DNA from 3 places in the Mesorhizobium sp. P2_D5 genome. Region 3 is predicted to be linked to each of the others. Evidence: predicted binding sites of a transcription regulator. Region 3 holds the regulator's gene; each other region holds the start of a gene.
What was found. Region 3 encodes PhoB, which activates phosphate uptake and scavenging genes when phosphate is short. Its sites were predicted from a motif close to TGTCATNNANCTGTCAT; they were not measured.
Positions count from the first base shown of each region.

Region 1: a site for PhoB is predicted at 8,354-8,370, ahead of phnF (phosphonate metabolism transcriptional regulator PhnF). Genes of this name have one in related genera too.
Region 2: a site for PhoB is predicted at 3,888-3,904, ahead of AC1DYW_RS12640 (RNA degradosome polyphosphate kinase). Genes of this name have one in related genera too.

Region 1 covers NZ_JBFUEE010000006.1:43,005-53,078, reverse strand. Annotated here, with positions in the region: gene AC1DYW_RS24155 (UxaA family hydrolase) at 1-1,231, shown strand, start outside; gene AC1DYW_RS24150 (aldo/keto reductase) at 1,379-2,377, shown strand; gene AC1DYW_RS24145 (substrate-binding domain-containing protein) at 2,717-3,709, shown strand; gene AC1DYW_RS24140 (sugar ABC transporter ATP-binding protein) at 3,868-5,421, shown strand; gene AC1DYW_RS24135 (ABC transporter permease) at 5,418-6,386, shown strand; gene AC1DYW_RS24130 (zinc-binding alcohol dehydrogenase family protein) at 6,461-7,477, shown strand; gene phnF (phosphonate metabolism transcriptional regulator PhnF) at 7,580-8,329, opposite strand; gene phnG (phosphonate C-P lyase system protein PhnG) at 8,450-8,911, shown strand; gene phnH (phosphonate C-P lyase system protein PhnH) at 8,911-9,522, shown strand; gene AC1DYW_RS24110 (carbon-phosphorus lyase complex subunit) at 9,524-10,074, shown strand, end outside.
Region 2 covers NZ_JBFUEE010000002.1:1,214,711-1,224,784, reverse strand. Annotated here, with positions in the region: gene ppx (exopolyphosphatase) at 1-1,529, opposite strand, end outside; gene AC1DYW_RS12640 (RNA degradosome polyphosphate kinase) at 1,529-3,730, opposite strand; gene AC1DYW_RS12635 (zinc-finger domain-containing protein) at 3,971-4,216, shown strand; gene AC1DYW_RS12630 (FAD-dependent monooxygenase) at 4,236-5,474, shown strand; gene AC1DYW_RS12625 (TIGR02117 family protein) at 5,515-6,183, opposite strand; gene AC1DYW_RS12620 (amino acid ABC transporter ATP-binding protein) at 6,299-7,048, opposite strand; gene AC1DYW_RS12615 (amino acid ABC transporter permease) at 7,128-8,285, opposite strand; gene AC1DYW_RS12610 (amino acid ABC transporter permease) at 8,290-9,477, opposite strand; gene AC1DYW_RS12605 (amino acid ABC transporter substrate-binding protein) at 9,540-10,074, opposite strand, start outside.
Region 3 covers NZ_JBFUEE010000005.1:403,515-413,588, forward strand. Annotated here, with positions in the region: gene pstA (phosphate ABC transporter permease PstA) at 1-584, shown strand, start outside; gene pstB (phosphate ABC transporter ATP-binding protein PstB) at 581-1,387, shown strand; gene phoU (phosphate signaling complex protein PhoU) at 1,413-2,120, shown strand; gene phoB (phosphate regulon transcriptional regulator PhoB) at 2,140-2,829, shown strand; gene AC1DYW_RS23350 (ROK family protein) at 2,984-4,231, opposite strand; gene xylF (D-xylose ABC transporter substrate-binding protein) at 4,587-5,627, shown strand; gene AC1DYW_RS23360 (sugar ABC transporter permease) at 5,777-7,108, shown strand; gene AC1DYW_RS23365 (ATP-binding cassette domain-containing protein) at 7,124-7,924, shown strand; gene AC1DYW_RS23370 (putative quinol monooxygenase) at 8,021-8,329, shown strand; gene AC1DYW_RS23375 (EthD family reductase) at 8,364-8,678, shown strand; gene AC1DYW_RS23380 (sigma-70 family RNA polymerase sigma factor) at 8,748-9,605, shown strand; gene AC1DYW_RS23385 (CHASE domain-containing protein) at 9,761-10,074, shown strand, end outside.

The sequences.
Region 1 (10,074 bases), on a different contig from region 3:
GAGCGAGGCCGAGCATGCGACAGAAGCCGACCGCAGCCGCACCTTCATGGGTTATCGCCGCGCCGATGGTCGTGCGGGTACGCGCAACTTCATCGGCATCATCGCCAGCGTCAATTGCTCGGCCACGGTTTGCCATGCCATCGCCGACCAAGCCAACCGGACCCTGCTGCCGAAATATCCCGGCATCGACGGTTTCGTCCCGATCGTCCACGGCCAGGGCTGCGGCATGAGCGGCACCGGCGACGGCATGATGGTGCTGCATCGCACGCTCGCCGGCTACGCCCGCCACCCCAATTTCGGCGGCGTGCTGATGGTCGGGCTCGGCTGCGAGGTCAATCAGCTCACCCTCTATGGCCAGAAGGGCGCTGCCGCCGGCAAACGCCACTTCAACATCCAGGACGCGGGTGGCTCGCGCAAATCGGTCGAAAAGGCGATGCTGGTGCTGGCCGAGATCGCGGAGGAAGTCGGCCAGCTGAAGCGTGAGCCGATCCCGGTCAGTGAGATCGTCGTCGGCCTACAATGCGGCGGCTCCGACGGCATGTCTGGCATTACGGCCAATCCGGCGCTGGGCGCAGCCGTCGACATCCTGGCCGGCGTCGGCGGCATCGGCATCCTTTCAGAAACAACCGAGATCTATGGTGCCGAGCACCTGCTCGCCTATCGCGCGGCAACACCGGAGATCGCGCAGAAGCTCGACGGTTTCGTCAAGTGGTGGGAGGATCACGTCGCCAAGCATGGCGCCTCGATCGACAACAACCCCTCGCCCGGCAACAAGCGCGGCGGCCTTACCACCATCCTGGAGAAGTCGCTGGGCGCGGTCGCCAAGGGCGGCCAGACGCCGCTCAACGGCGTCTTCGGCTATGCCGAAAAGGTCACCGGCAACGGACTGGTGTTCATGGACACGCCCGGCTACGACCCGGTCTCGGCCACCGGACAGGTGGCGGGCGGCGCCAATGTCATCGTCTTCACGACCGGCCGTGGCTCGTGCTTCGGCTGTCGGCCGACGCCGTCGATCAAGGTCGCCAGCAACTCGACCATGTATCACACAATGGAAGAGGATATGGACGTCAACTGCGGCGTCATCGCCTCGGGCGAGAAAACCATCGCCGGCATGGGCCGCGAGATCTTCGAACTGATCGTCGAGACGGCTTCCGGCCGCAAGACCAAGAGCGAGGATTTCGGCTACGGCGACAACGAGTTCGTGCCCTGGCATCTTGGTGCAACGCTCTAACCCGTTGTTTTTGCGTAATTCCCAAGGGAAAGCGCTATGCGCTTTTCCCGGGAAAACCGTTACACGTCTTTCCAGGAATTGCTCTAGATTGAACTGACATCTGAAGGCTGCCAACCGGACAACGGTCGGCAACAGGGAGGTTTTCGCATGAACAAGCGCCGCATCGGTCAGACCGCGCTCGAGGTCACCGAGATCAGCTTTGGCGGCGCCGCGATCGGCGGTCTCTACCGCGCCTGTTCGCGCGAGTCGGCAATGGAAACGCTGCAAGGCGCCTGGGAGGCCGGCCTGCGTTATTTCGACACCGCACCCTTCTACGGTTTCGGCCTGTCGGAACGCCGCTTCGGCGACTTCCTGCGCTACAAGCCGCGCGACTCCTATGTGCTGTCGACCAAGGTCGGCCGCCTGTTCCGCCCCGTGCCGGACGACCGTGTTCCCGATCACTCCTATGTCGACCCGCTGCCGTTCGCGCTGGACTATGACTATTCCTATGACGGCATCATGCGTTCGGTCGATTTCAGCTATGCGCGGCTTGGCCTCAACAAGATCGACATCCTGTTCGTCCACGACATCGGCGCCTATACGCATGGCGTCGAGAAAACCAAACTGCATTTTCGCGAGTTCATGGATGGCGGCCTCAAGGCACTCGAAGAGCTGAAGCGTTCCGGCGTCATTTCCGCCTATGGGCTTGGCGTCAACGAGGTCCAGATCTGCCTCGATGTGATGCGTCGCGCGCCACTTGATTGTATCCTGCTCGCCAGCCGCTATTCCTTGCTCGACCGCAGCGCCGAAGCGGAACTGCTGCCATTGTGCAGGGCACAACAAACGTCACTGGTCATCGGCGGTGTGTTCAACTCCGGCATCCTGGCGACCGGGCCTGTGCAAGGCGCGCATTTCGACTACCTGCCCGCCAACCACGACGTGCTGGACCGCGTCGGTGCGATGGAAAGGATCGCCACCGAGGGTGGCTATCCGCTGGCCGCTGCCGCGTTCCAGTTCCCCTTGCATGAACCCGCGGTCGCCACGGTGCTGACCGGCACCGCCAAGCTGGCAAACCTGACCCGCAACCTCGAATTGCTCGACGTCGACGTGCCCGAGGCGGAATACGCCAGATACCGACCCTATACTCTGGTGCAGGAGCTAGCGTGAAGCTCCCATCCACCCCCCCCGTGAAAGCTGACCCATGCTTCACATTCTTGCGATCTCATAAAAGAATGAATATTCCATATTGACTAAAGAGTGGAATTAATATTCCATGTCTTCACGGAACGGAACGGGAGCATTTGACGGCGGCAAGGGAGGAGTGGCGCGGTTATTTTGCCCCTGCCAGACCTCGGCAGGGTTGAAGCGAAACACCGCTTGCATCGGACAGGTCGATGCACTATCAAAACACTGTAAATGTTTTTTATTGATAAAGTTCTGTTTGGGCCACGCCTATCCGGACGGAGCTTCCGTAACGTTCACCGGGCGACTTAGGGAGGATTCCTAATGAAATTCGTAACCAGCATTCTCAACCGCCGCGCCGTGATGACGTTGGCAACAGCTTCGATGCTCGCCGGCGTCATGCACTCGGCGCCGGCCTCGGCGGCGGACGTGACCATTCCGATCATCGTCAAGGACACGACGTCCTTCTACTGGCAGATCGTTCTGGCCGGCGCACGCAAGGCCGGCAAGGACCTGGGCGTCAACGTACCGGAACTCGGCGCCCAGGCTGAAACCGACGTCAACGGCCAGATCTCGATCCTCGAGAATGCCGTCGCCGGCAACCCGGCCGCCGTCGTCATCGCGCCGACCGAAGCCAAGGCGCTTGGCAAGCCGATCGACGAAGCCGCTGCCAAGGTCAAGGTCATCGGCATCGACTCCGGCGCCGACTCCAAGGCCTTCACCTCGTTCCTGACCACCGACAACGTGCAGGGTGGCCGCGTCGCCGCGGACGGTCTTGCAGCAGCCATCGGCGAAGCCAATGGCGGTAAGGTCGAGGGCAAGGTCGCGTTGATCACGGCACTTCCCGGTGCCGGCTCGCTGGAACAGCGCGCCCAGGGCTTCAAGGAACAGCTCAAGGCAAAATATCCGAGCCTCGAGCTCGTCGCCGACAAATATGCCGACGGCCAGGCCACCACCGGCCTCAACATCGCCACCGACCTGATCACTGCCAATCCGGACCTGAAGGGCATCTTCGCCTCCAACCTGATTATGGCGCAGGGCGTCGGCCAGGCGATCGCCGAGAACAAACTTGCCGGCAAGGTCGGGCTGATCGGCTTCGACAGCGACGAGAAGCTGATCAAGTTCCTCAATGACGGCGTCATTTCCGGCCTCGTCGTCCAGGACCCGTACCGGATGGGCTATGACGGCATCAAGACGGCGCTCGCCGCCTCGAAGGGCGAGAAGGTCGAGGCCAATGTCGACACCGGCGCCAACCTCGTCACCAAGGCCAACATGAAAGACCCGAAGATCGACGCCCTGCTCAACCCGAAGCTCTGAGCCGTCGCATCCAAATCGTTTCCGGGGCCTCGCGCCCCGGAAACATCCACTGCCGGCACAAACGGCTTGGCAATCCACAAGCTTGAGCTAGGCTGCCTTTCGAGGCCTATCCTTGCCTTGCAGCGTGCCAATCGTGAGGCCAATCTGGGAGGATTGTCATGACGTCGACGGCGCAGGACCTGCATCCGGCACCCGTGCTGGAACCAGGGCGGACCATCCTCGAATTGCGCGGGTTGGAGAAGCGCTATCCCGGCACCCACGCCCTGAAGCCGGTCAACCTCGCTTTCAAGTCGGGCGAGATCCACGCCATCGTCGGCGAGAACGGCGCCGGCAAATCGACGCTCATCAAGCTTCTCACTGGCGTCATGCCGCGCACCTCCGGAGAGGTGATCTGGGAGGGCCAGCCGGCAGCCTTGGCGACACCGCATGAGGCGATGGCACTCGGCATCAATGCCGTGCACCAGGAGGTCGTACTCTGCCGTCACCTGACGGTGGCAGCCAACATGTTCCTCGGCGAGGAGAATTCGCGCTTCGGCATCCTGCAGCAGCGCGCCATGGTCAAGGAAGCGCAGAAGATCATCGACGATCTCGGCTTCGATCTGCCGGCGCATGTCACGCTCGGCGACCTCACCATCGGCCAGCAGCAGCTGATCGCCGCCGCCCGCGCCACCGTGCGCGGCACGAAATTCCTGATCTTCGACGAGCCGACCGCCTACCTGACCCGCAAGGAGGCCGACCAGCTCTTCACCCTGATCCGCCGGCTGAAGGGCGAGGGCGTGACGATCATCTACATCAGCCACCGCATGGAGGAAGTGTTCGAGCTGGCTGACCGTGTTTCCGTGCTGCGCGACGGCACGCTGGTCGGCACCCGCAACATCGCCGAGACCAACGACGCGGAGCTGGTCAAGATGATGATCAACCGCTCGATCGAACAGATCTACCACAAGGAACATTTCACACCGGGCGCGGCGATCCTCGAATCCAGGAACCTTTCCGGCAAAGGCTTCGAGAATGTATCGATGACGGTCCGAGCCGGCGAAATCGTCGGGCTCTACGGCCTGATCGGCGCCGGGCGCAGCGAGTTCGTCACCACGCTTTACGGCCGCCACCGTAAATCGGCCGGCCAGATCCTGTGGGAAGGCAAGCCGGTCCAGATCAACTCCGAGCATGACGCGATCAAGCTTGGCATGGCGCTGGCGCCGGAAAGCCGTCGCGATCAGGGTCTGTGCCTCAACCTTTCGGTCGGCCTCAATCTCAACCTGCCGATCTACAAGCGCATCTCGAACAATCTGCTGATCTCCAATGCGCAGGAAAGGACCCAGGCCGACCGCCAGATCGCCGATCTCAGGATCAAGACGCCGACGCGCAGTGCACTGGCGTCCAGCCTGTCCGGTGGCAACCAACAGAAGATCGTCATCGGCAAATGGCTGGCCCACGGCGCCAGGCTGTTCATCTTCGACGAGCCGACGGTCGGCGTCGACGTCGGCACCAAGGCCGAGATCTACCGCCTGTTCAGCGTATTGTTGTCGAAGGGAGCCGGCATCATCCTGATCTCGTCCTACCTGCCCGAGGTTTACGAACTGGCCGACACGCTGCACGTATTCCGCCGCGGCAAACTGGTCGCCACGCACGGGTTCCGCACCGCCGACCATGAGGAAATTCTCACACAGGCGCTCGCCGAGAAACAAGAAAAGCTGGGAGAACAGATATGAGCACCGAGGCGATTCCTGCCGAAAAACCGAAGCGCAACTACAATGCCCTGTTCGGGCTGACGCTGCTGGCGCTGCTGGTGCTTCTGTGGGTCATCCTGTCACTGTCGACATCAAGCTTTGCTTCGGCCAACAACATCTCGAACCTGCTGCGCCAGGGCTCGATGATCGCCATCCTGGCCGTCGGCCAGACCTTCGTTATCATTACCGGCGGCATCGATCTTTCGGTCGGCGCCGTGGTTGGCTTCGCCACCGTCATAGCCGCGATGCTGATCAATGCCGGCATCCCGGTCTTCCTCGCCATCCTTATCACCTTGCTGGTCGGCGTCGCCATCGGCCTGTTCCATGGCTTCGGCATCGTCAAGATGGGGCTGCCGCCCTTCATCATCACGCTGGCAACGCTGACGTCGTTGCGCGGCATCGGTCTTTTGATGACCAACGGCAATTCGATCTCGATCAACAACGATGCCTTTCAGGAGTTCTCGCGCAACTCCTTCCTCGGCGTCCCCAACCTGTTCTGGATGGTGATCCTGGTCGGCATTCCGGCCTACATCTTCCTCCATCATAGCCGTTGGGGCCGGTATTTGTTCTCGGTCGGCTCCAATGCCGAGGCCTCGCGCCTGTCCGGCGTCAATGTCCAGCGAACCATCTACATGGCTTACACACTGTCGGGCCTCTGCGCGGCGTTCGTCGGCGTGTTGCTGGCCTCGCGCATCGGCATCGGCAACCCGACCCAGGCCGAGGGTTGGGAACTGCAGGCGATCGCGTCGTCGGTGATCGGCGGCACCTCGCTGTTCGGCGCGGTCGGCTCGGTGCACGGGCCGCTGCTCGGCGCTTTCATTCTGGCCACCATCAACAACGGCGCCAATCTCTTGAACGTCAACGCCTTCTGGCAGCGCATCATCACCGGCGCGCTGATCATCATCATCGTCTATTTCGACGGGCTGCGACGCCGCGGTAGCAAGTGACAATAATTTGAGATCGATCGCCGGCCCTGTCACGAAAATGGGCCGGCGATTTTCATGACAAACTGGATTGAAGCATGAAAGCCGTCGTCTGCCGCTCGCCTGGTGAGCTCGTCCTGGAAGACCGTCCGGCGCCGAGCGCGCCACCTCCCGGCTGGGCGCTGGTGGCTGTCAGCCATGTCGGCATCTGCGGCACCGACTATCATATCTTCGAAGGCAAGCACCCATTCCTCGCCTATCCCCGCATCATGGGCCATGAAGTGTCGGGAACGATCGTCGAGACCGGCGAAGGCGTTGAACTTTCCGCTGGTGAGCCGGTGGTCATCAATCCCTATCTTTCCTGCGGCAAGTGCATCGCCTGCCGGCACGGCAAGCCGAACTGCTGCGTCGGGATCGAGGTGCTCGGTGTCCATCGCGACGGCGCCATGTGCGAACGGATTCTGGTGCCGGCACAAAATCTCTATCCGGCAAACGGCCTTTCGCTGTCCGACGCCGCTGCTGTCGAGTTCCTGGCCATCGGCGCGCATGCAGTGCGGCGCGCAAGCGCCGATCCCGGCGCCCGCACGCTGGTCATCGGCGCCGGTCCGATCGGGCTCGGCACGGCCATCTTCGCCGGCATCGCCGGGCTTGACGTTACGCTGCTCGACATGAGCAGCGAAAGGCTTGCCTTTGCCGCCAACGAGCTCGGTTTCAAGACCCTCGATGGTTCGCGCGGCGCGGTGCCCGATCTGGTCGGGCAGGCGACGGGCGGCGAAGGCTTCGATGTGGTCTTCGACGCCACCGGAAACACCCAGTCGGTGCAGTCGGCCTTCGCCCATGTCGCGCATGGCGGAACACTGGTGCTGGTCAGCGTTGTCAAGGATGACATCACCTTCTCCGATCCGGAATTCCACAAGCGCGAGATGACCCTGATCGGCAGTCGCAATGCGTTGCGCGCCGACTTCGACCACGTCGCCGCCTCGATCCGCAACGGCGCCGTGCCATTGGCCAAGCTCGTCACCCACCGCACCACGCTGGCCGGCACGCCACATGATCTCGCACGCTGGGCACACGAGAAATCCGGTCTGATCAAGGCTGTGATAGAAGTCGGATGAGTGCAATCCTGGAAAAGTTTGAAGCGGTTTTCCCGGGAAAAGCGCTTAGCGCTTTCGCTAAGGGAATTGAATTCGACAATCTAGGCAACCGGCGGTCTCGGCTCACAACGCCGACAATTTGAGTTCGACCCGCTCGGCCGGGAACCGCGACTCGGAAAACTGGATCGGTTGGCCGTCGGGTGTGACGTTGACGGCGACCGTGACCAGCACGATTGCGCCGGGCTGCAGGTCGAGGTCGGCAAGGTCGGCGGCATCGGCATGGCGTGCTGACAGCATGGTCGATTGCCTCAAGTAATCATCTATGCCGAAACGTGCCAGCGACGCGGTGATCGAGCCGGTTTGTGCCATGGCGGCATCGATGCCGGCAAAGCGCCTGGCCTCGAACCAGCCCGCGGCACGCGACACCGGGCGACCGTCGGCTTCGCCGCGTGTTTCCAGCCGGATCACGTTTGTCCCCCTGGCTAGGCCCAGCCCCTCGGCGACGCGCTGGCTGGCCGGCTCCACCGACGAGGCAAGCAGGACTATATGCCGTTCCGACGCCTGCCCTTGCAGGCCTGCCGAAAACCGTGTGCGCGCGCCGATCGGATAGGACAGCCGCTTGCGCGACAGCACGAAGGTGCCGCGTCCCTGTTCGGCCCGCAGCACCCCTTCCTGTACAAGGGCTGCTATGGCACTGCGCACCGTGTGACGGTTGACGCCATAGCGCTCGGCCAGCGCAACCTCCGGCGGCAGCGCTGCATTCTCGGCGAAATCACCGATGGCGATCGCATGCAGGATCTTGTCGGCGATCTGCCGCCACAGCGAGACACCACTCCGCCGCTCGATGCTGTCCGCTGCCAGCTGTCCGACCATTAACTGCCCCAGCCTCCCATTGCTTGTCATCCACCCGTCATGGACTCGCGCTAGATAATAGGTATAATTTGTATAGTTGTCTATATCAATAGACAAATTTAGCCAAGAGGAATGCTGCTCATGCGAGGACAGGAAGCCCGCGATCAGGCCGAGCGCAAGGCCGCCATGGCAACACTGGCGCAATCCAGCGGCGATGACGTCGTCCGGCTCTGGAACGCTACCGGGCTGCCCTCGGAAGCTGAGGTGCTGCGCGGCCCGGAGACCGGCTTGGTCACCGTGCGTGGCCGCATCGGCGGTGGCGGCTCCCCCTTCAATGTCGGTGAGACGACGGTTACCCGCGCCACTGTCCGGCTGCCGTCCGGACAGGTCGGCCACTGCTATGCGCTTGGCCGCGACAAGCAGAAGGCGAGGCTGGCGGCGATCGCCGACGCGTTGTGGCAGGACCCGGCGCGTCGCGCCGAGGTCGAGACCGGGCTCATAGCGCCTTTGCGGTCGGCTCTGGCCACGGCGCATGAACGGCGCCGCGCCGAGACGGCGGCAACGAAGGTGGATTTCTTCACCATGGTTCGCGGAGAAGACTGATGGAGATCGCAGCGCAATCGATCGAAGGCGGTTTCGCCGATCCGGTCTTCGACGCCCAGATCGTGTTTCGCGCCGTCTTGGACGCGATGGCGCGGCCGGGCAGCATGCAGCCCCTGCCCGCCTTCGCTCGCCCGCCGGTGCCGCTTTCGGCGACCGCCGGCGCCGTAGCGCTGGCGCTTTGCGACAACGACACCCCGCTCTGGCTCGATCCCGCTTTGCAGGCCTCCGCCGCGATCAAATCCTGGCTTGGTTTCCACACCGGTGCGCCCTTGGCCAACACACCGGCCGATGCACATTTCGCCCTCATTGCCGCGCCAGCAGAGATGATGGCGCTCGATGGTTTTTCGCAAGGCACGCAGGACTATCCCGACCGCTCCACCACGCTGATCCTGCAAGTCAGCGACATCGCCTCGGGTGCCCCGCTGCTGCTCGAAGGCCCCGGCATCGAAACCAGTGCCACGATCGCGCCGGCGCAGATGCCGCGTCATTTCGTCGAACAGTGGAAGCAGAATATGAAGCGCTTTCCGCGCGGCGTCGACATCATCCTCGCCACATCGGATGGCGTCGCCTGCCTGCCGCGCACAACGCGCATCAAGACGATGGGGGCCTGAGATGTATGTCGCGGTAAAAGGTGGCGAAGCGGCCATTGCCAACGCCCACAGCCTGCTCGCCGACCGCCGGCGCGGCGACCGTTCGGTGCCCGCCCTTCGCCTCGACCAGATCGTCGAACAGTTGGCGCTTGGCGTCGACCGGGTGATGAGCGAAGGCTCGCTGTACGACCGCGAGCTGGCGGCGCTTGCCATCGTCCAGGCGCGCGGCGACCTGATCGAAGCGATCTTCCTGGTGCGCGCCTACCGCACCACGTTGCCGCGCTTCGGCTATTCCAAGGCGATCGACACCGCCACCATGCTGGTCGAGCGGCGCGTTTCGGCGACCTACAAGGACCTGCCCGGCGGCCAGCTGCTCGGCCCGACCTTCGACTACACGCACCGGCTGCTCGACCCTGAGCTTGCCGCCGGCGGCGATGTCGCCGAGCCGCTGCAGCGCGAGACCGAAACGCAGGCCATGCCCCGCGTCTCGGCGATCCTGGCCCGAGAGGGCCTGATCGAGCCAGATGGGGAGATGCCGCAGGACCATGTCCCCGGCGACATAACCCGCGAGCC
Region 2 (10,074 bases), on a different contig from region 3:
ACCGAAACGCTTGGGCCGCCCTCGACGGCCAGCACCAGCCGACGGTTGGTGATCCTTGCCAGTTGCGCCAAGCGGCCAGCCGGCCGTTCGCCATAGAGGTCGGCCAGAGATGCAGGCAGCACCAGAGCCAGCACGCCGTTGCCGCGCTGTTCCCATTTCAGCCGGGGCATGATGCCAGGCATCGATGCCGTGAGCAGGTAGACGACGCGCATCATCGCCGCCAGCACGCGTGCCCGCTCCAGGTAACGCGGCGAAGCCAGCGCCTTGATCTCGGGTGCGATGGCCTCGTTGAAGATGCCGTCGTGACGATAGGCGTTGGCCAGTGCCAGGAAGGCACGGCCGGGATGGTCGACGCCGAAGAAGGACGCGTGCGCGATAATGTTGAGCGACTGCTTGCCGCGATATTCGGGATGCGCGCGCCAGCCGATATCGGCTAGCAATGCGGCGGCGTGGCGATAGCGCGCCTCGTCCTCGGTCTCGTCGATGCCGAAGGCGGCAAAGGTCCTGGCGGTCCAGTCGACAAGTTCATGCGCATGAGTGACGGAGCGTGAGCGCAGCCGGGCGAGTTCCTCCGACGCCGAAATCAATGGATCGGCCTTCTGCTCGGCCTCATCGAGCAGCGAATAGAGAAAGCCCTCGCGCACGCCGAGCGCCGACACGATGACCTTCGACGGCTGCATCGCCGCCATGATCTCCTGCAGCACGATGGCGCCATAAGGCAGCAGCGAACGGCGGTTCTTCGAAACGCCTTCGATGCCCTTGACCTTCTCGATCTCGGCTTTGGCCACCTGCTTGAGGAAGTTCGTCGCACTGTCGGCGCTGATCTCGTAATGGTGCATGACACCGAGCGGATAATTTGTCATTTCCATGTGCAGCCGGGCGAGATTTCGCCAGGTGCCGCCGACCGCGTAGAAGGGCCTGCCCTGCCCGCCTTTCAACAGCCTGGCCCTCGACAGTTCGTCACGCGTGATCTTGGCCGCCTGGGTCAGCGAGTTCTTCGCCATGTCCTGCAGGCGCAAGCCGCCAAGCGGCAGCGTTATGCCGTCGCCGATCGCCTCGCCGTTGACGTCGACCAGTTCGAGGCTGCCGCCACCCAGATCGCCGGCGATGCCATTGGCCGGATGGAAGCCCGAAATGACGCCGAGCGCCGAATAATAGGCTTCCTGGCGGCCACTGATCACCCGGATCTCGGTCTTGAGCACATCCTCGGCACGGTGGATGAAATCGGGACCGTTGATCGCCTCGCGCGCGGCGGCGGTGGCCAGCACGTACATGTGCTCGGCGCCGGCCTGGTCGGAGAGCGCGCGAAAGCGGCGGAACTCTTCCATCGAGCGCGTCACCGCCTCGGGGTCGAGCTTGCCGGTGGAAACGATGCCGCGGCCGAGGCCGGCCAGCATCTTTTCGTTGAAAAGCATGGTCGGCGAGCGCGCCAGCCCCTCATAGACGACGAGGCGGATCGAATTCGACCCGATGTCGATGATGGATAGCGGTCGGCGGTCCTGCAACCGCCCCTGGGAATCAGACAGCATCAGGTGGACGCTGCAGCGTTCTTCTTGCGGCGCTTGAACTGCGCGATGCGCTTGGGCGCGTGCGACTTCAGCGCGTCACCCCGTCCCGACAGGCTCGGATTGGTCATGAAATATTCCTGCGCGTTGAACGGTTCCTCGCCCTCCTCCAGCACGACGCGCCGGGAGGTTCCATCAGCCAATACGTCGAAACTTTGCTGATTGTCCATGATGTTGCCCAGCATGATCTGGCCCAGGATCTGTTCATGCACAGTTGGATTGGTGATCGGCACCATGGTCTCGACTCGGCGGTCGAGATTGCGCGGCATGAGGTCGGCCGACGAGATGTAGACGATCGCCTCGTCCGATGGCAGCCCATGACCATTGCCGAAGCAATAGATGCGGCTGTGTTCCAGAAAACGGCCGACGATCGACTTGACCCTGATATTTTCCGACAGGCCCGGCACCTGCGGGCGCAGGCAGCAGATGCCGCGCACAACGAGGTCGATCTCGACGCCGGCACGGCTGGCGTCATAGAGCGCATCGATGATGATCGGATCGACAAGCGCGTTCATCTTCATCCAGATGCGCGCTGGCCTCCCCTCCACCGCATGAGCAATCTCGTCGGCAATATGCTTCAAGATGCGGCTTCTCAGCGTGAACGGCGAGATCGCCAACCGCATCTCATCCGTCGGCTCGGCATAGCCGGTGATGAAATTGAAGAGCTGGGCGACATCGCGGGCAATCGTCGGATCGGTGGTGAAGAAAGACAGATCGGTGTAGATGCGCGCGGTGACCGGATGGTAGTTGCCGGTGCCGAGATGGACATAGTTGCGCAGCTTGCCGTCTTCGCGCCGCACCACCAGCGACATTTTCGCATGGGTTTTCAGCTCAAGGAAGCCGAACACGACCTGCACACCGGCGCGCTCCAGGTCGCGCGCCCAGCGGATGTTGGCTTCCTCGTCGAAACGCGCCTTGAGCTCGACCAGCGCGGTCACCGACTTGCCGGCCTCGGCCGCATCGACCAGCGCGCGCACGATCGGGCTGTCGTTGGAAGTGCGGTAAAGCGTCTGCTTGATCGCCACCACTTCCGGATCGGCCATCGCCTGGCGCAGGAACTGCACCACCACATCGAAGGATTCGTAGGGGTGATGGACGACGATGTCCTTCTCGCGGATAGCGGCGAAGCAGTCGCCGCCGTGCTCGCGGATGCGCTCGGGAAAGCGCGGATTGTAGGGCGTGAACTTGAGGTCGTCGCGCGGGACGGCGACGATCTCGGAAATCTGGCTGAGCGCCAGCGGACCGGTCAGAACGCTGATGCGGCTCGACGATACGCCTAGCTCGCCGGCAACGAATTCGCGCAGTTCCGCCGGCATCAAGACGTCGAATTCGATGCGGATCACCGACCCGCGGCGGCGGCGCTTCAGCGCCGTCTCGAACAGGCGCACCAGATCCTCGGATTCCTCCTCGACCTCGATATCACTGTCGCGGATGATGCGGAACGTGCCGGAGCCCTTGACCTCATAGCCTGGGAACAGCTTGCCGATATAGAGGCCGACTGCCTCTTCCAGCGGGATGAAGCGGACATGGTGCTTGCGGTCCGGCAAACGGATGAAGCGCTTCAGCGCCACAGGGAGGCGCAGAAGCGCGCTCATCTCTTCGCCGTTCTTGCGGTGGCGCAATTGCAGCGCCATCGAGAAACCGAGATTGGGGATGAACGGGAACGGATGCGCCGGGTCGATCGACAGCGGCGTCAGCACCGGAAACACCTGCTCCTGGAAATGGTCTTCCAGCCAGATCTTTTCGTCCTTGGTCAGTGCATCACGGGTGATGCTCTCGATGCCTTCCTTATTGAGCAGCACGATGAGTGCCGAAAGGCTCTTCTGCTGGTCTTCCTGCAGCCGTTCGACCTCCCGCAGCAGCTGCTCGAGCTGCTGTTCGGGGGTGCGGCCGTCAGGGCTCTTCAGCGTGATGCCCTCGCGCACCTGGCCGGCAAGACCAGCGACGCGGACCATGAAAAACTCGTCGAGGTTGGCCGCCGAGATCGACAGGAAACGGACGCGCTCCAGCAGCGGATGATTGAGGTTCAGCGACTCCTCGAGAACGCGCCGGTTGAACTGCAGCCAGGAAAACTCCCGGTTGACAAAGCGATCCGGGTTGCCGCCCTCCGGGCGAGCCACCTCGACATTCACGAATTCGCTCTGCACCGGCTTCAGTTCGTTCATTTTTCCTGCTCTTCCCTCACGCTCCGCCGCCGAGCGACGCAACCTTCCCGGATGCGCCGCAGGTGCCCAGAAGCGAGGCCTGACCCTCTCCGTAACCCGATTCCGTTTTCGGGGGGCATTGCCTTAACCGGCTTAACTTATCCTCTGACAGGCTTTTGCGACAGTTTGATTTCATCGAACTTGCAAAGAGACCGGTTATGATCCAGATGCAGAAGAGACTGCGTTAAGGAGACGACGACGATGGCAGGCGGTTCCATTCCCCATTTCCAGAACGATGCGGGCCACCCGGCGATCGACATCGGCGTCAAGGAATTCATGTGCACGGGCGCCAACCCGCCTTTCGACCACCCGCATGTGTTTCTCGACATGGGCGACGACAACGAAAAGGTCTGCCCCTATTGCTCGACGCTCTACCGCTATTCGTCCAAGCTGAAGGCGACAGAAACGCTGCCGGCCGGCTGTATCTACATCGACCAGGCCGCCTGATTCCTTCGCGGCAAGCCCGATGGACAACACGCGGTCCCGGCAAATCGTCATCGCCGGGGCGGGTGTCGCCGGGCTGACCGCCGCGCTGGCGTTCGCCGAACGCGGCTACCGCGTGCAGGTGTTCGAACAGGCGCAGCGCCTGGAAGCCGCAGGCGCCGGCATCCAGCTTTCTCCCAACGCAACAGGCATTCTTCGCCAGCTTGGCGCGCTCGACCGGCTGCTGCCGGCAGCGGTGCGGCCGGAAGCGGTGGTGTTGAAGGACGCCGCGACGTTGCGCGAACTGGCACGCGTGCCGCTGGGACAAGCCGCCGAAGCCCGCTGGCAGGCACCCTATCTCGTTGCTCACAGGGCTGACTTGCAGAGCGCACTGACTGCGCGCGTTGCCGAGATGCCGAACATCGTTCTTTCTCCCGGCGCACATGTCAGCGGCGTTGCCAAAGGCAGCCATGGTGTCACAGTGGCTGCCGAGATGGACGGCGAGACCATCGAGGCCGAGGGCTTGCTGCTGGTCGGCGCCGATGGCGTCTGGTCATCGGTGCGCGGGCTTGTCGACACAACCAGGGGAGCGGCCTCGCCAAGAAGTCACTTTTCGGGCGAACTGGCCTGGCGTGCCACCATTCCCGCCGACAGCGCTGCCGGAAAAGCCTTCGCCGAGATCGGCGCCACCGATTGCGTCACGACCTTCCTGCATCCCGGCTTCCACATGGTCGCCTATCCCGTCAGCAAAGGTGCTGCCTTCAATCTTGTCGCTTTCACCAAAGGCGAACGCATTGCCGAGGGCTGGTCCGGGAACGCCGACACCAGGATCTTGACCGGTGCCATGCGCGGTACGGCAGCAGCACTTGCCCGTCTGATCGAGGAAGCCGGCGGGTGGACGGCGTGGCCGATCCATACGGTCGAGAGTAAGCAGCCTTGGACGAACGACCGCATCGCGCTGATCGGCGATGCGGCGCATGCGATGACGCCGTTCGCGGCGCAAGGTGCCGCCATGGCGATCGAAGATGCGGCCGCACTTGCGGATGTCGTTGCGGACTTGCCCGGCGATCCGGCACAAGGTCTTCAAATCTGGGAGAACCTGCGACGGCCGCGCGTCGCCAGGGTCGCCCGTCGTGGCGCCCTCAACCGCCTCGCCTGGCATGCCGCGGGTCCAGTCTCCATCGCACGCAATCTGTTCCTGAAAATGCGCTCGTCTGAAAAACTCGCCGCCGATCTGGACTGGCTTTATGGCTGGCAGCCGCAGAAAATCATCCGGCGCTGAAAGCTGGGGCATAGGCCGAATGCCGGCCCATAGAACGGAGTTAATTGTAAAGCCGCATCGACAGGCCGAGCGAAGCCGGCAGCGGATTCCACCAGCCGGTGCGCAAGCCGGCGGTACGCAAGGCTGCCGCCGTCCAGGTGTTGCAGCCGACCAACGCGTTGAAATGGCCGTTGGCTTCATAGAAGCGGTCGAAGCTGGAATAGGCCGCGCCCGGAACAAGAAGCGGCCCTTGCGGCCCCCGTTGGAAACTCGCATCGATGAAATCGAGCAGTGCCGCAAAACGCTCCTCGCCGATGTCGAAGCCGGCGACATCCGGATGCGGTTCGACTATGGCGCCAGCAACGTCGACATGCATGACCGACGCGTCGAGGGTCAGTGCCTTCATCACCGGGATGGCCTTGAGCTCGGACCATGTCGGCGTCTCCAGGTAGAAGGCGCGACCACCCCAGCCGAAGACGAAGTAGCGAACTTCCGGACCATCGGCTGGGATGCCGGCGTCGACCAGGAAATGGAACCGCTGGCGCACCCTGTCGTCGACCGGGATGGCGATGTCGGTGTGGATCGGGTTGTTCAGCACCAGGATATGGCGCGTGTTGGCGGGATTGGCGGCGGCCGGCGGCCACAGCGGCCGCGGCACGAGAGTGCCCAGCGTCACAGCGAACGCAACGACGATCAACGGCAGGCCTAGAAAACGTCGCAGCTTTTTCATGAATGGCGGCCTTGCAAACGCACCCCGGCGCGGCACGAACCGCCCGCATCCTGCTCATCCATACGCAAAAAAGCCCGGCACTGTTTCAGCCGGGCTCTTCCTGGTTATCGAAGGCCTAGTGCAGGATCTGCGACAGGAACAGTTTTGTGCGCTCATGGCGCGGATGATCGAAGAACTCGGCCGGCGTGTTCTGCTCGACGATCTGGCCCTGGTCCATGAAGATCACGCGGTTGGCGACCTTGCGGGCAAAGCCCATTTCGTGGGTGACGCACAGCATGGTCATGCCTTCCTCTGCAAGGCCGACCATCGTCTCCAGAACTTCCTTGATCATTTCCGGATCGAGCGCCGAGGTCGGCTCGTCGAACAGCATTATGCGCGGGTTCATGCACAGCGAACGGGCGATCGCCACGCGCTGCTGCTGGCCACCGGACAGCTGGCCCGGATATTTGTTGGCCTGTTCCGGGATCTTGACGCGCTTGAGGAAATGCATGGCGATTTCCTCAGCCTGCTTCTTCGGTGTCTTGCGCACCCAGATCGGCGCCAGCGTGCAGTTCTCCAGGATGGTCAGATGCGGGAACAGGTTGAAGTGCTGGAACACCATGCCGACCTCGCGGCGCACCTCGTCGATCTTCTTCAGATCGTTGGTCAGTTCCTTGCCGTCGACGATGATCTTGCCCTTCTGGTGCTCTTCCAGACGGTTGATGCAGCGGATCATCGTCGATTTGCCGGAGCCCGACGGGCCGCAGATGACGATGCGCTCGCCGCGCATCACTCTCAGGTTGATGTCCTTCAGCACATGGAACTCACCATACCATTTGTGCATGGCGACGATGTCGATGGCGACATCGGTGTCGGAGATGTGCATCTTGGCGGCGTTGACCTTGATCTCTTCCGCGCTGACAGCATTTTCGGTTGTCATGACAGGATCCCCTTGTTCTTTTTGTTTAGCGTTTGTGGCCGGTGTCGAGTCGGCGTTCAGTGTACATTGAATAGCGCGACATGCCGAAGCAGAACAGCCAGAAGACAAAGGCGGCGAAGATCAGACCCGACTTGGCGGTCTGCGCCGTCGCCCAGTTGGCGTCGGAGAAGTTCTGCTTGACGATGCCGAGCAGGTCGAACATCGAAATGATCGTGACCAGGCTGGTGTCTTTGAACATGCCGATGAAGGTGTTGACGATGCCAGGGATGACCAGCTTCAGTGCCTGCGGCATGACGATGAAATACATCTTCTGCCAATAGCCAAGGCCAAGCGAATCGGCGCCTTCATACTGACCCTTGGGGATCGCCTGCAGGCCGCCGCGCACCACTTCAGCCATATAAGCGGCCGCAAACAGCGACACGCCGATCAGCGCACGCAGGTACTTGTCGAAGGTGACGCCCGGCGGCAGGAACAGCGGCAGCATGACGCTGGCCATGAACAGAACCGTGATCAGCGGAATGCCGCGTACGGCTTCGATGAACATGACGCACAGCATCTTTACGATCGGCATCTTGGAGCGACGGCCAAGCGCCAGCACGATGCCAAGCGGCAACGACACGACGATGGCCACGAAAGACAGCGACAGCGTCACCAGCAAGCCGCCCCAGCGCGCCGTTTCGACATGTTCCAGACCGAACGCGCCACCGACCAGCAGGAAGAACGACACAATCGGGAGACCGACGATCAGCAGCAGGGCGTTGAGACCCTTGCGCGGCACGCTTGGCATCAACATCGGCACCATGAGCACGACCAGCAATATGCCAACCAGAATCGGCCGCCAGCGCTCCTCGACCGGATAGGTGCCGAACATGATCTGGCCGAACTTGGCGTTGACGAAGGCCCAGCAGGCGCCGGACCAGCCATCCGGCTGGATACCGCCCTGCGCCACCGTGGCGCACACGGTCCGGTTAGGTCCCGTCCACACGGCGTTGATGAAGGCCCAGTTGATGATCTGCGGCAGGATCATCACCACCAGCGCGAAACCGATGATGGTCAAAATGGTGTCGCCCGTCGACGCAATCAGGTTCTTGCGCACCCAGGCGCTGAAGCCTGTGACGCCGGCCGGCGCCGGCTGCGCCAGTGCCATTTCGGTGCGAACCCAGGACATATCATGTTCTTGCATGTCCTTACCTCTCCACCAGCGCCATTTTGGCGTTGAACCAGTTCATGAATAGCGAGGTCAGAAGGCTGATGGCCAGATAGATCACCATCATGATGACCACGCATTCGACCGCCTGGCCGGTCTGGTTGAGCACCGTGCCGGTGGTTGCCGTCAGGTCGGGATAGCCGATGGCGATGGCGAGTGAGGAATTCTTGGTCAGATTGAGATACTGGCTGGCCAGCGGCGGAATGACGATGCGCATGGCCTGCGGCACAACCACCAGCCGCAACGCCTGGCCGGCACGCAGGCCAAGGGCTGACGAGGCCTCGCTCTGGCCCTTGGCAACACCGCGAATGCCGGCGCGCACGATCTCGGCGATGAAGGCGGCGGTATAGAAGGACAGCGCTAGATAGAGTGACAGGAATTCCGGCTTGACGACGAAGCCGCCAGTCAGGTTGAAAGTCGATTGCTTCGGAAAATCAAAGGTTACTGGGAAGCCGCTCAGCACATAAGCGAGCAGCGGAAGCCCGATGATCAGCGCCAGCGACGTCCAGAACACCGGGAATTGCTGGCCTGTCGCCATCTGCCGCTGGTGCGCCTTGCGCGCGACGAACCACGCCATGGCGATGCCGACAAGCAGCCCCACCGGGATCAGCCAAGAGCCGTCGCCCCACACGGCGCGCGGAAAATAGAAGCCGCGCTGGTTGAGGAAGGATCCGAACGGCAGGTTGATGCTATCGCGCGGCGCCGGCAGCACGGCCAGCACGCCGGAATACCAGAAGAAGATGACCAGCAGCGGCGGAATGTTGCGGAACACCTCGACATAGACGGTGCAGATCTTCTGGATCAGCCAGTTCTGCGACAGCCGACCAATGCCGACAACGAAACCAATGATGGTGGCGGTGATGATGCCGACAAACGCGACGATCAGCGTGTTGATCAAGCCGACGATGATGGCCCGGCCATAGGTGGAGTCCGACGTATAGGCGATCGCCGTATCGGAAATGTCGAAGCCGGCGCGGCCTCTCAGAAAGGCGAAGCCGGAGGCAATATGCAGGTTCGTCAGGTTCACGATGGTGTTGTGAACGATCCACCAGACACCAGACACCAGCAAGGCGACGACCAGGCATTGATAGAAAATGCTGCGGACTTTTGGATCATTTATGAGAGAAGCGCGACTTGGCTCCTCGCGAAGAACTTCCTGCGATGCCATTCGACCGTCCCCTGAAAGAGAAACCGGAAGGCAGACGATCTGCCTTCCGGATCACATTTCGATCAGCGGATCGGCGGAGCGTATTGCAGGCCGCCCTTGGTCCATAGCGCGTTGATGCCGCGGGCGATCTTGAGCGGGCTCCCCGAGCCGACATTGCGGTCGAACATTTCGCCGTAGTTGCCGGTGGCCTTGACGATGTTGACGACCCAGTCATTTGAGACGCCAAGATCGGTGCCAATCTTGGTATCGGCTTCCTGGCCGAGCACGCGCTTGATCTCCGGGCTGGCGGAGTTCTTCATTTCGTCGACATTGGCCTTGGTGATGCCGAGCTCCTCGGCGTCGAGCAGCGCGAAATAGGTCCACTTGACGATGTGGTACCACTGGTCGTCGCCCTGGCGCACGGCCGGTCCGAGCGGCTCTTTCGATATGATCTCGGGCAGCACGACGTGGTCGGCCGGCGCGCCCAGCGTCAGGCGAATACCATAAAGACCCGACTGATCGGTGGTGTAGACGTCGCAACGGCCGGCATCATAGGCGGCGTTGACCTCTTCCAGCTTCTCGAAGACGACCGGGTTGTACTCCATCTTGTTGGCCTTG
Region 3 (10,074 bases):
TGGCCGGCACCTACATGGCCGAGTACGGACGCTTTTCGAAGCTCACCACCGTGGTGCGCTTCATCAACGACATCCTTTTGTCGGCGCCGTCGATCATCATCGGCCTGTTCGTCTACGAACTGATGGTCCGGCCGATGGGGCATTTCTCGGCGATCGCCGGCGCCGTCGCGCTTGCCATCCTGGTCATCCCGGTCGTCGTGCGCACCACCGAGGACATGCTCAACCTGGTGCCGAACGCGTTGCGCGAAGCCGGCACTGCGATCGGCGCGCCGCGCTGGGTGGTCATCAAGTCGGTCGCTTACCGCGCCGCCCTTTCCGGCATCGTCACCGGCATATTGCTGTCGATCGCCCGTATCTCCGGCGAGACGGCGCCACTGCTCTTTACAGCGCTCAACAACCAGTTCTGGTCGAGCAATCTCAACGCGCCGATGGCCAGCCTGCCTGTGACCATCTTCCAGTTTGCTCTCAGCCCTTACGAGGAATGGCAGCAACTGGCCTGGACCGGTGCACTCATCATCACATTGACGGTTCTCGCGCTCAGCATCTTTGCTCGCAGCCTGACCGGACGCAGAGAGGACAAATGAGCCAGATGTTGTCTCCAGACATGACGATCGCCGCCGAGGCAATTGCCGGCAAGGCCAAGATCGAGGTCAAGAACCTCAACTTCTACTACGGCCAGAGCAAGGCGCTGAAGGACATCACGCTGTCGCTGCCCGAGCGCAGCGTCACCGCCTTCATCGGACCTTCGGGCTGCGGGAAGTCGACGCTGCTGCGCGTCTTCAACCGCATCTACGAGCTCTATCCCAAGCAGACCGCCGAGGGCCAGGTGCTGCTCGACGGCCAGAACGTTCTCGACCGCTCGCAGGACCTCAATCTGCTGCGGACCAAGATCGGCATGGTATTCCAGAAGCCGACGCCGTTCCCGATGTCGATCTATGAAAACATCGCCTTCGGCGTCAGGCTCTACGAGAAGATCAGCAAGTCCGAGATGGACGGCCGTGTCGAGCAGGCGCTGAAGCGCGCCGCACTGTGGACTGAGGTCAAGGACAAGCTCAACGCCAGCGGCCTCAGCCTCTCCGGCGGCCAGCAGCAGCGACTCTGCATCGCCCGCACCGTGGCGGTGAAGCCGGAAGTCATCCTGCTCGACGAGCCGGCCTCGGCGCTTGACCCGCTGTCGACCGCCAAGATCGAAGAGCTGATCGACGAGTTGCAAGCCGACTACACGATCGTCATCGTCACCCACAACATGCAGCAGGCGGCGCGCGTGTCGAAGCAGACCGCCTTCATGTATCTGGGCGAACTGGTCGAGTTCGACCGCACCGAGAAGATCTTCACGTCGCCCCGCGAGAAGCGCACGCAGGACTACATCACCGGCCGCTTCGGCTGAGCTCAGGCATACGAGGACTAAGATCATGGGCGAACACACAGTCGCTTCTTTCGACGAGGATCTCGGACAGATCAGCAGGCTGATCCGCGACATGGGCGACCTCGCCGGCTCGATGGTCGGCGGCGCCACCAAGGCGCTGTTGAATTCCGACAACGCCCTGGCGCAGCGTGTCGTCTCCGACGATGCGATCATGGACGCGCGCCAGCGCGAGCTCGACGACCGCGCCATCACACTGATCGCCAAGCGTCAGCCGATGGCCGACGATCTGCGTCATGTCGTCGGTTCGATCCGCATGGCCGGCGACCTCGAGCGCATTGGCGACCTTGCCAAGAACATCGCCAAGCGCGTCGGCACCGTCGGCCTCAGCGTCACCCCGCGCGACCTGTCGCACTCCATCGACGCAATGGCGCAGCTGGTGCTGATCCAGGTGCAGGGCGTCATCGAGGAATATACGGCGCGCGACGCCGCGGCGCTGGCGAAGCTGCGCGCCGACGACGAGCGCATCGACGTCAAGTACACCTCGGTGTTCCGCGAACTCCTGACCTATATGATGGAAGACCCGCGCAACATCACCGCCTGCACGCATCTTTTGTTCTGCGCCAAGAACCTCGAACGCATCGGCGATCACGTCACCAACATTGCGGAAAATGCGTATTATGTTTTGACCGGTACGCAGCTGCCCGCCAATCGTCCGAAGCAGGACGAGACGGCGATGTCCGCGCCGGCGGCATGACGGCAGGGGTGACCAGTCGATGATCGCGCCACGCATCATGGTGGTGGAGGACGAGGAGCCGCTTGGCGTGCTCCTGCGCTACAATCTCGAGTCCGAGGGATACCAGGTCGAGGTGGTGACGCGCGGCGACGAAGCCGAAATCCGCCTCCAGGAAAACGTGCCTGACCTGCTGGTGCTCGACTGGATGGTGCCAGCAGTGTCCGGCATCGAACTCTGTCGCCGGCTAAGAATGCGGCCCGAGACCGAGCGGCTGCCGATCATCATGCTGACCGCGCGTGGCGAGGAAAGCGATCGTGTGCGCGGCCTCTCGACCGGCGCCGACGATTATCTGGTCAAGCCGTTCTCGACGCCGGAGTTCATGGCCAGGGTCAAGGCGCTGCTGCGCCGCGCCAAGCCGGAAGTGCTGTCCAGCGTGCTCAAGGTCGGCGACATCGTGCTCGATCGTGAATCGCACAGGGTCTATCGCAAGAAGAGCGAGATTCGGCTCGGACCGACCGAATTCCGCCTGCTCGAATTCATGATGCGCCATCCCGGCCGTGTGTTCTCGCGCAGCCAACTGCTCGACAATGTCTGGGGCGAGACGATCTACATCGACGAACGCACGGTCGACGTGCATGTCGGCCGGCTGCGCAAGGCGGTCAACAATGGCCGCATGCCCGATGTCATCCGCACCATCCGCGGGGCGGGCTACGCAATCCGGGAAGATTAGGGATATGCTGATATTCAGGTGATGCCGGCCTGCGAACGGCAGTTTCCTGCGCTTCCGGTACTCACGGATCCAAATGTCCGCTCCGCTCCGGTTCTTGGAACCCGCCATTCTCGACTCGGCCTAACCTGAATCTCAAAACATCCAGGCGCGCCATTCACGCGACGTTCTTGCCGCCGAGGCCGGACCTCGCCTGCGTGCCGGGCGCGAAAATCTCCTGGTCGACAAAGGTCAATGCCCGCGTGGCGCAGCCTTCGCGGATCAGTGGAAGTTCGTTCGGTTCGGTGTCGAAAGAAATCGATTGCGAATGCTGCCCGCCGGCGGTCTGCGCAATCGCCTCGCGCAATGCCGGCTCGATCAGGTCAAAGGCGGCGGCGCTGACGCCGACCATGGCGACGGGCGCCGGGTCGATCAGCGCGAACAGGCTGCCGAGACCGTAGCCGAGTGCCTCGCCGGCTTTGCGATAGGCCTCGCGCTCGGGTCCATCCCTCTCGCGGGCCGCGGTCGCCAGCGCGCGCATGTCAGCGTCACTGACATCGGCGACCGGTTCCGCGTCCTCACTCATCTGCCTTGCGTTGCGCCAGATGGCGTAGTTGCCGGCATAGGCCTCGACGCAGCCGCGCCGCCCGCAGCGGCACAGCGCGCCGTGTGGCCGATGGATCATATGGCCGAACTCGCCGCCCGAGGAATGAGTGCCGGTGAACAGCTCGCCCTTCAGCACCAGACCCATGCCGATGCCGTGCGACAACAGGATGGCGATGAAGTCGTCGCGGTAGCGATCAGGGTCGCGCCAGCGCAACGCTATCGCCATCATATTGCAGTCGTTCTCCATGGTGGCAGGGATGCCGAACTCGTCCTCGAGTATGTCGGCGAAGGCGATATCGGTGTGCGGCGTGATCGGCGACCACAGCATGGCGCGGGCACGTGTGTCGGTGATGCCCTGGATCGCCAGCGCGATGCGGGCGACACTGCGGACGTCGAGGTCGGGGTCTTCGAGACGACGCCGTACGATGGCAACGCATTCACCGACCAGCGCGTCGCGCGACATGGTCAGCGTGTCCAGCCGGCGCTGTTCCTCGGCGATCACCTGGCCGGCATAGTCGATGACGGCGACCGAGAGGAAGTTCAGTGACAGCACCACGGTCATCACCGCCGCCGCTTCCGGATTGAGGCCGAGGCCGACCTGCGGCCGGCCGCGTTTGAGCGAGCCGGCCTCGCTCGGCTTGCTCTCAGTCAGGATGCCTTCGCCGATGAGGTCGGAGGAGATCGCCGATATGGTCGAATGGCTGAGGCCCGTGGTCGCGGCGATCTCGGTGCGGGACGGCTGTCCGGCGCGGCGCACGGCCGCAATCACCATCGCCCGGTTGCGGCGGCGCAGATCGTCGTGGCGGATTCCGACCGACATGCTTTTTCACATCCTCCCGGTCGCTGTAGCCTTTCGTGCCTCCCGAAGGCCATCAGCGAAGCCTGAAAGCGCGACGCGCTTCAGGCACTTGTTTCTGCGCGTGTCGTTGCCCCAAAACCGCTGCGCACTTTTGGGGCGACATGCGCCAAGCCAAATTCTGGCAGAACCCCACCATCATGTCATTATTTATTCCGGAGCTCGAAAAAAACTCGAAGAGACGTCAAAATCCATCAGAATCGATGTTGACAGCGTTCGGGCGTTGGATCACTATTTTTTCGAGGCTCGAAAAAATAGAGCCTCTGTGCCGGCCTACGGGTCAGTTTGGTCGCGCCATACGCGGCGCAGGGAGGATATTATGAAAAAATTCACAGCCGCCATCCTGGCGGGTGTCGCCATGTCGCTGACGCTGGTGTCGGTCGCGCAGGCGAAGGACAAGGTCATCGGCGTTTCGTGGTCCAACTTCCAGGAAGAGCGCTGGAAGACCGACGAAGCGGCGATGAAGAAGGCCATCGAGGCGGCTGGTGACAAATACATTTCCGCTGATGCGCAGTCCAATCCGGGCAAGCAGCTCACCGACGTCGAGAGCCTGATTTCGCAGGGCGCCAACGCGCTGATCATCCTGGCGCAGGATGCCTCGGCCATCGGCCCGGCGGTGCAGAAGGCATTGGACGAAGGCATTCCGGTCGTCGGCTATGACCGGCTGATCGAGAACAAGAACGTGTTCTACCTGACCTTCGACAACAAGGAAGTCGGCCGCATGCAGGCCCGCGAAGTATTCAAGGTCAAGCCGGAAGGCAACTACGTCTTCATCAAGGGCTCGGGCGCCGATCCGAATGCCGATTTCCTGTTCGCAGGCTCCATGGAAGTGCTCAAGGCAGCCATCGACAGCGGCAAGATCAAGAATGTCGGCGAAGCCTATACGGATGGCTGGCTGCCCGCCAATGCCCAGAAGAACATGGAACAGTTCCTCACCGCCAACGACAACAAGGTCGATGCCGTGGTGGCAGCCAATGATGGCACCGCCGGCGGCGTCGTCGCCGCACTGACGGCGCAAGGGCTGGCAGGATCGGTTCCGGTGTCCGGCCAGGACGGCGACCATGCCGCACTGAACCGCGTCGCACTCGGCACACAGACCGTGTCGGTGTGGAAGGACGCACGCGAACTCGGCAAGAACGCCGCCGAGATCGCCTCGCAGCTGGCCGCTGGCACTGCCCTGGACAGGATCCCGAACGCCGTGAAGTTCACCACGCCCGGCGGCAACGAGACCAACTCGCTGTTCCTGACCCCGATCGCGATCACCAAGGACAATCTCAACGTCGTCATCGACGCCGGCTGGATCAAGAAGGACGAAGTCTGTGCAGGCGTCGCCGCCGGCACCGTCGCGGCCTGCAACTAAAACCGAACGGGATCCCGGTTCGATCTCAGCGCCGCGGCCCCTGGGCCGCGGCGTTTCTCAAGGGGCATTCCGCTTCAAATGATCGCGGAAAGCAAATAGCATCGTGGTTCCGGCATCCGCGCCAGACGGCAAACCGGTGGGAGGACATCATGACCGACACGGCCTCTAACACGCCTGCCGCGAATACGCCCGCAGACCGGGCGCGTGCGTCCGAATTGAGCGCCGTCGGACGCTTCCTCAAGGCGACCGAACTCGATACGCGCATGCTTGGCATGGTCGGTGCGTTGCTGGTCATCTGGGTCGGCATTCATATCCTGTCGGGCGGACTTTTCCTGACGCCGCGCAATCTCTGGAACCTGTCGGTGCAGACTTCCTCGGTCGCGATCATGGCGACCGGCATGGTGCTGGTCATCGTCATGCGCAACATCGACCTTTCGGTTGGTTCCGTCGAAGGCGTGATCGGTATGATCATGGGTGTGGCGCAAGCCGAATTCCTCATTCGCGTCATCGGCTTCCAGCTTGGAAATCCATGGCTCTGGATCATCGCACTGGCGGTCGGCGTGGTGCTCGGTCTTGTGATCGGCGCCTTCCAGGGCTTCATCATCGCCTATCTCGAAGTTCCTGCCTTCATCGTGACGCTGGGCGGTCTGTTGGTCTGGCGCGGCATGGCATGGCTGATCACCAACGGGCGCACGGTCGCGCCACTCGACGCTACATTCCAGTTGATGGGCGGCGGACCGCGAGGCTCGGTCGGCGCCACCGCCAGCTGGATCATCGGCATCGTCGCTTGCGTGGCTGTGGCTTTCGCGTTGCTCAACGGCCGGTCGCAGCGCAAACGGTTCAACTTTCCACTGCGCCCCGTGTGGGCGGAAACCTTTCTCGGTGTGGTCAGTTGCGCTGCCATCCTTGGGGCCGTCTGGATCGCCAATTCCTATCCGTGGCCAATCGGCATCGTGCGCCAGTATGCACAGCAGAACGGCATCACCATTCCCGAAGGCGGGCTGTTCATCGCCCACGGCATCGCCATACCGGTGCTGATGGCTGTCGCGGTCGGTATCGTCATGACCTTCATCACCAAGCGCACCCGTTTCGGCCGCTATGTCTTTGCCATCGGCGGCAATCCAGAGGCCGCCAATCTCGCCGGCATCAACACCCGCTGGGTGACCATGAAGGTGTTCATGATCATGGGTGTACTGGCCGCGATCAGCGCGGCGATCTCGTCGGCCCGCCTCAACGCGTCGACCAATGCGCTGGGCACGTTGGACGAGCTGCTGGTGATCGCCGCCGCCGTCATCGGCGGCACCTCGCTTGCCGGCGGCTCGGGAACGGTGCTCGGCGCCATGCTCGGCGCGTTGCTGATGCAGTCGCTGCAGTCCGGCATGGTGCTGCTCGGCATCGACTCGCCGCTGCAGAGCATCGTCGTCGGCGCCGTGCTGGTCGTCGCGGTCTGGCTCGATACCGTCTATCGCAAGCGCGTCTAGGGGAGGACAAGGATCATGGCAGACAAGACCGCTCCTACCAGCACTGCGCTGATCGACATGCGCAACATCTCGATCGCCTTTGGCGGCATCCGCGCCGTCGACGACGCCTCGATCGACCTTTTCCCCGGTGAGGTCGTGGCGCTGCTGGGACACAACGGCGCCGGCAAGTCGACGCTGATCAAGATCCTGTCCGGCGCCTACAAGCGCGACGCGGGCCATATCTTCGTCAACGGCGAGGAGGCATCGATCTCCAACCCGCGCGACGCCAAGAAATACGGCATCGAGACGATCTACCAGACGCTGGCTTTGGCCGACAATGTCGATGCCGCCGCCAATTTGTTCCTCGGCCGGGAACTGATGACCGCCTGGGGCACACTCGACGACGTTGCCATGGAGGCCGAGGCGCGCAAGGTGATGGGCCGGCTCAATCCGCGCTTCCAGCGGTTCAAGGAGCCGGTGATCAAGCTGTCTGGCGGTCAGCGGCAGTCGGTGGCGATCGCGCGCGCGATCCTGTTCAATGCGCGCATCCTGATCATGGACGAGCCGACGGCGGCACTTGGTCCGCAGGAAACGGCGCAGGTCGGCGAACTGGTCAAGCAGCTCAAGTCCGACGGCATCGGCATCTTCCTGATCAGCCACGACATCCACGACGTGTTCGAGCTAGCCGATCGGGTCTGTGTCATGAAGAACGGCCAGGTCGTCGGCACCGCGCGCACCACCGATGTGACCCAGGACGAGGTGCTCGGCATGATCATTCTGGGCAAATGCCCGCCTGGCGCCATTCCCGGACCAGGCGCCCTGAAGATCGCCGCCTAGAACTCCAGCGGATCTTCCAAAAAAATCTTGCTACGTCTCGATCCGTTTCTGCCCGTCGGATCGTCCTTGGTGTGTCCAAACAGAAGGAGACATGCCATGTCCGACGAGTCCGTCATCTTGATCAATCTGCTTAAGGTCGAACCCGGGAAGCAGGATGCGCTGATCGCGCTCTTGAAGCAGAACACCGATACGGTGGTCCGCACGCTCCGCGGCTGGAAGACGACCCGGCTGATCGCGGCGCAAGACGGCGCCGGCGTCGTCATCTACTCCGAGTGGGAGACCCCCGCAGCCGTCGAGGCGATGCGCAGCGATCCGCGTATGAAAGCCTATTTCCCGAAGATATTGGAGCTGGCGAGCCTGGACTCGATCATGGGCTCGGCGGTGTTGAGCGAAACACACAAGTAAGAATGCCTCACACAAGCAACAAAGGAGAACCACAATGGCTCGGATGGTTGTGATTTACCCGACACCGGAGAACGTCGAGGCGTTTGACCGGCATTACTTCGAAATCCACGTGCCTCTCGCCAAGAAGCTTCCGGGCCTCAGGAAATACGAAGTCAGCAATGGCCCTATCGCAACGCCGGTAGGACCCTCCAATGTTCACCGGATCGGAACGCTGTATTTCGACGACCTTGCGGCGATCGAAAAGGCGTTTGCAAGCCCGGAGGGGCAGGCGGCCGGGGCGGATCGCCGCCTTTTTGCGCCTGATGACTCGGGCGTTCAAATGTTCCTTTTCGACAACAGGGAAGTTTGAACCCTCTTCCTTGTTCGTCTCGGGTAAAATGACGACGAAAGAGCGCGCAGGCGCGGTAGGTCTCGATACATGAACGGGAATGAATTCGAGGATCGTCTGAAAGCGCTGCGGCCACGCCTTCACCGCTACTGCGCGCGCATGACGGGATCGGCGGTCAATGGCGAGGACGTATTGCAGGACACCCTCGTCAAGGCCCTTCACGCGCGAGCCCAGGGCGCTGGAGTGGATAACCTCGAGGGCTGGCTGTTCCGCATCGCCCACAATGCGAGCCTCGATTTCCTGCGCGCCAAATCCCGGAACACGGTCGTCCCGCTTACCGAAGACGTCGAAGCGGCGCCCATACCTGAGGCGGACATCGTCGCGATCAGCTTTCAGACGTTTCTGCGGCTACCCGAACTTCAGCGCTGCGCGGTGATCCTCAAGGATGTTCTGGGTCATTCGGTCGACGAGATCGCAAGCATAGCAGGGTGCTCTCCGACAGCCGCAAAATCGGCGCTTCAGCGCGGGCGCGCTGCGCTGCGGCTTTTCGCACAGGCGCCCGAAGACACAAGGCTGCCGCTGATGTCCGATTCGGACCGGCGCAAGATCGCCGCTTATGTCCATCTGTTCCGGAGCGGCGATTTCGACGCAATCCGGGTCATGCTTGCCGACGACGTGAAGCTTGATCTGGTGAACCGGATCCAACTGGAGGGGCGCGACAAAATCGGCATCTATTTCACGCGCTATGCGCAAGAGACGAAATGGCGGTTCGCCCTCGGCGCTGTCGAAGGGAAGCCGGCTATGCTGGTCTTCGACAGCACCGGCCGGATGGAAAGACCTGCGCATTTTGTCCTGATCGACTGGTCGGAAAGCCGGATCATCGAGATCCGCGATTTCTTGTTCGCTCCCTATGTGCTCGAAGCCACAGATTGGGTGCGGTTGGACTAGTGTCTACGGTACCACCCTGGCCGGACGAACCGTACCTGGCCGCTGGTTGCCGGTCATGTGATGTGCCAGCCGTCATGATGGCTTGGCCTTGCCATTGTGTTGGCACATCGACTTGCCCATAAAGGTCCGACATTGCCCATGGACCGCATCATCCGTTGAAGAAGCTTTTTCCAATCGTCGCGTTCGTCGCCGTTGCACTGATCAGCATGACGATGGCGGGCTTTGCCTATTTCGCGACGCAGGAAGCCGCCCGCATCAAATTCGAAGCGACGGCCGACGATGCGCTCAACCGGATCGAGAGCCGCATCGACTTGCATCTGTCGCTGCTGCGGTCGACGCAGGCCCTGTTCGATGCCCGCAACGGCGATATCTCGCAGAACGAGTTCAAGGCGTTCTTCAACGCGCTCGATGTCGACAACAATTTCGCCGGCTTGCGCGGTATCGGCTTTCTCAGGCTGGTGAAGACGGG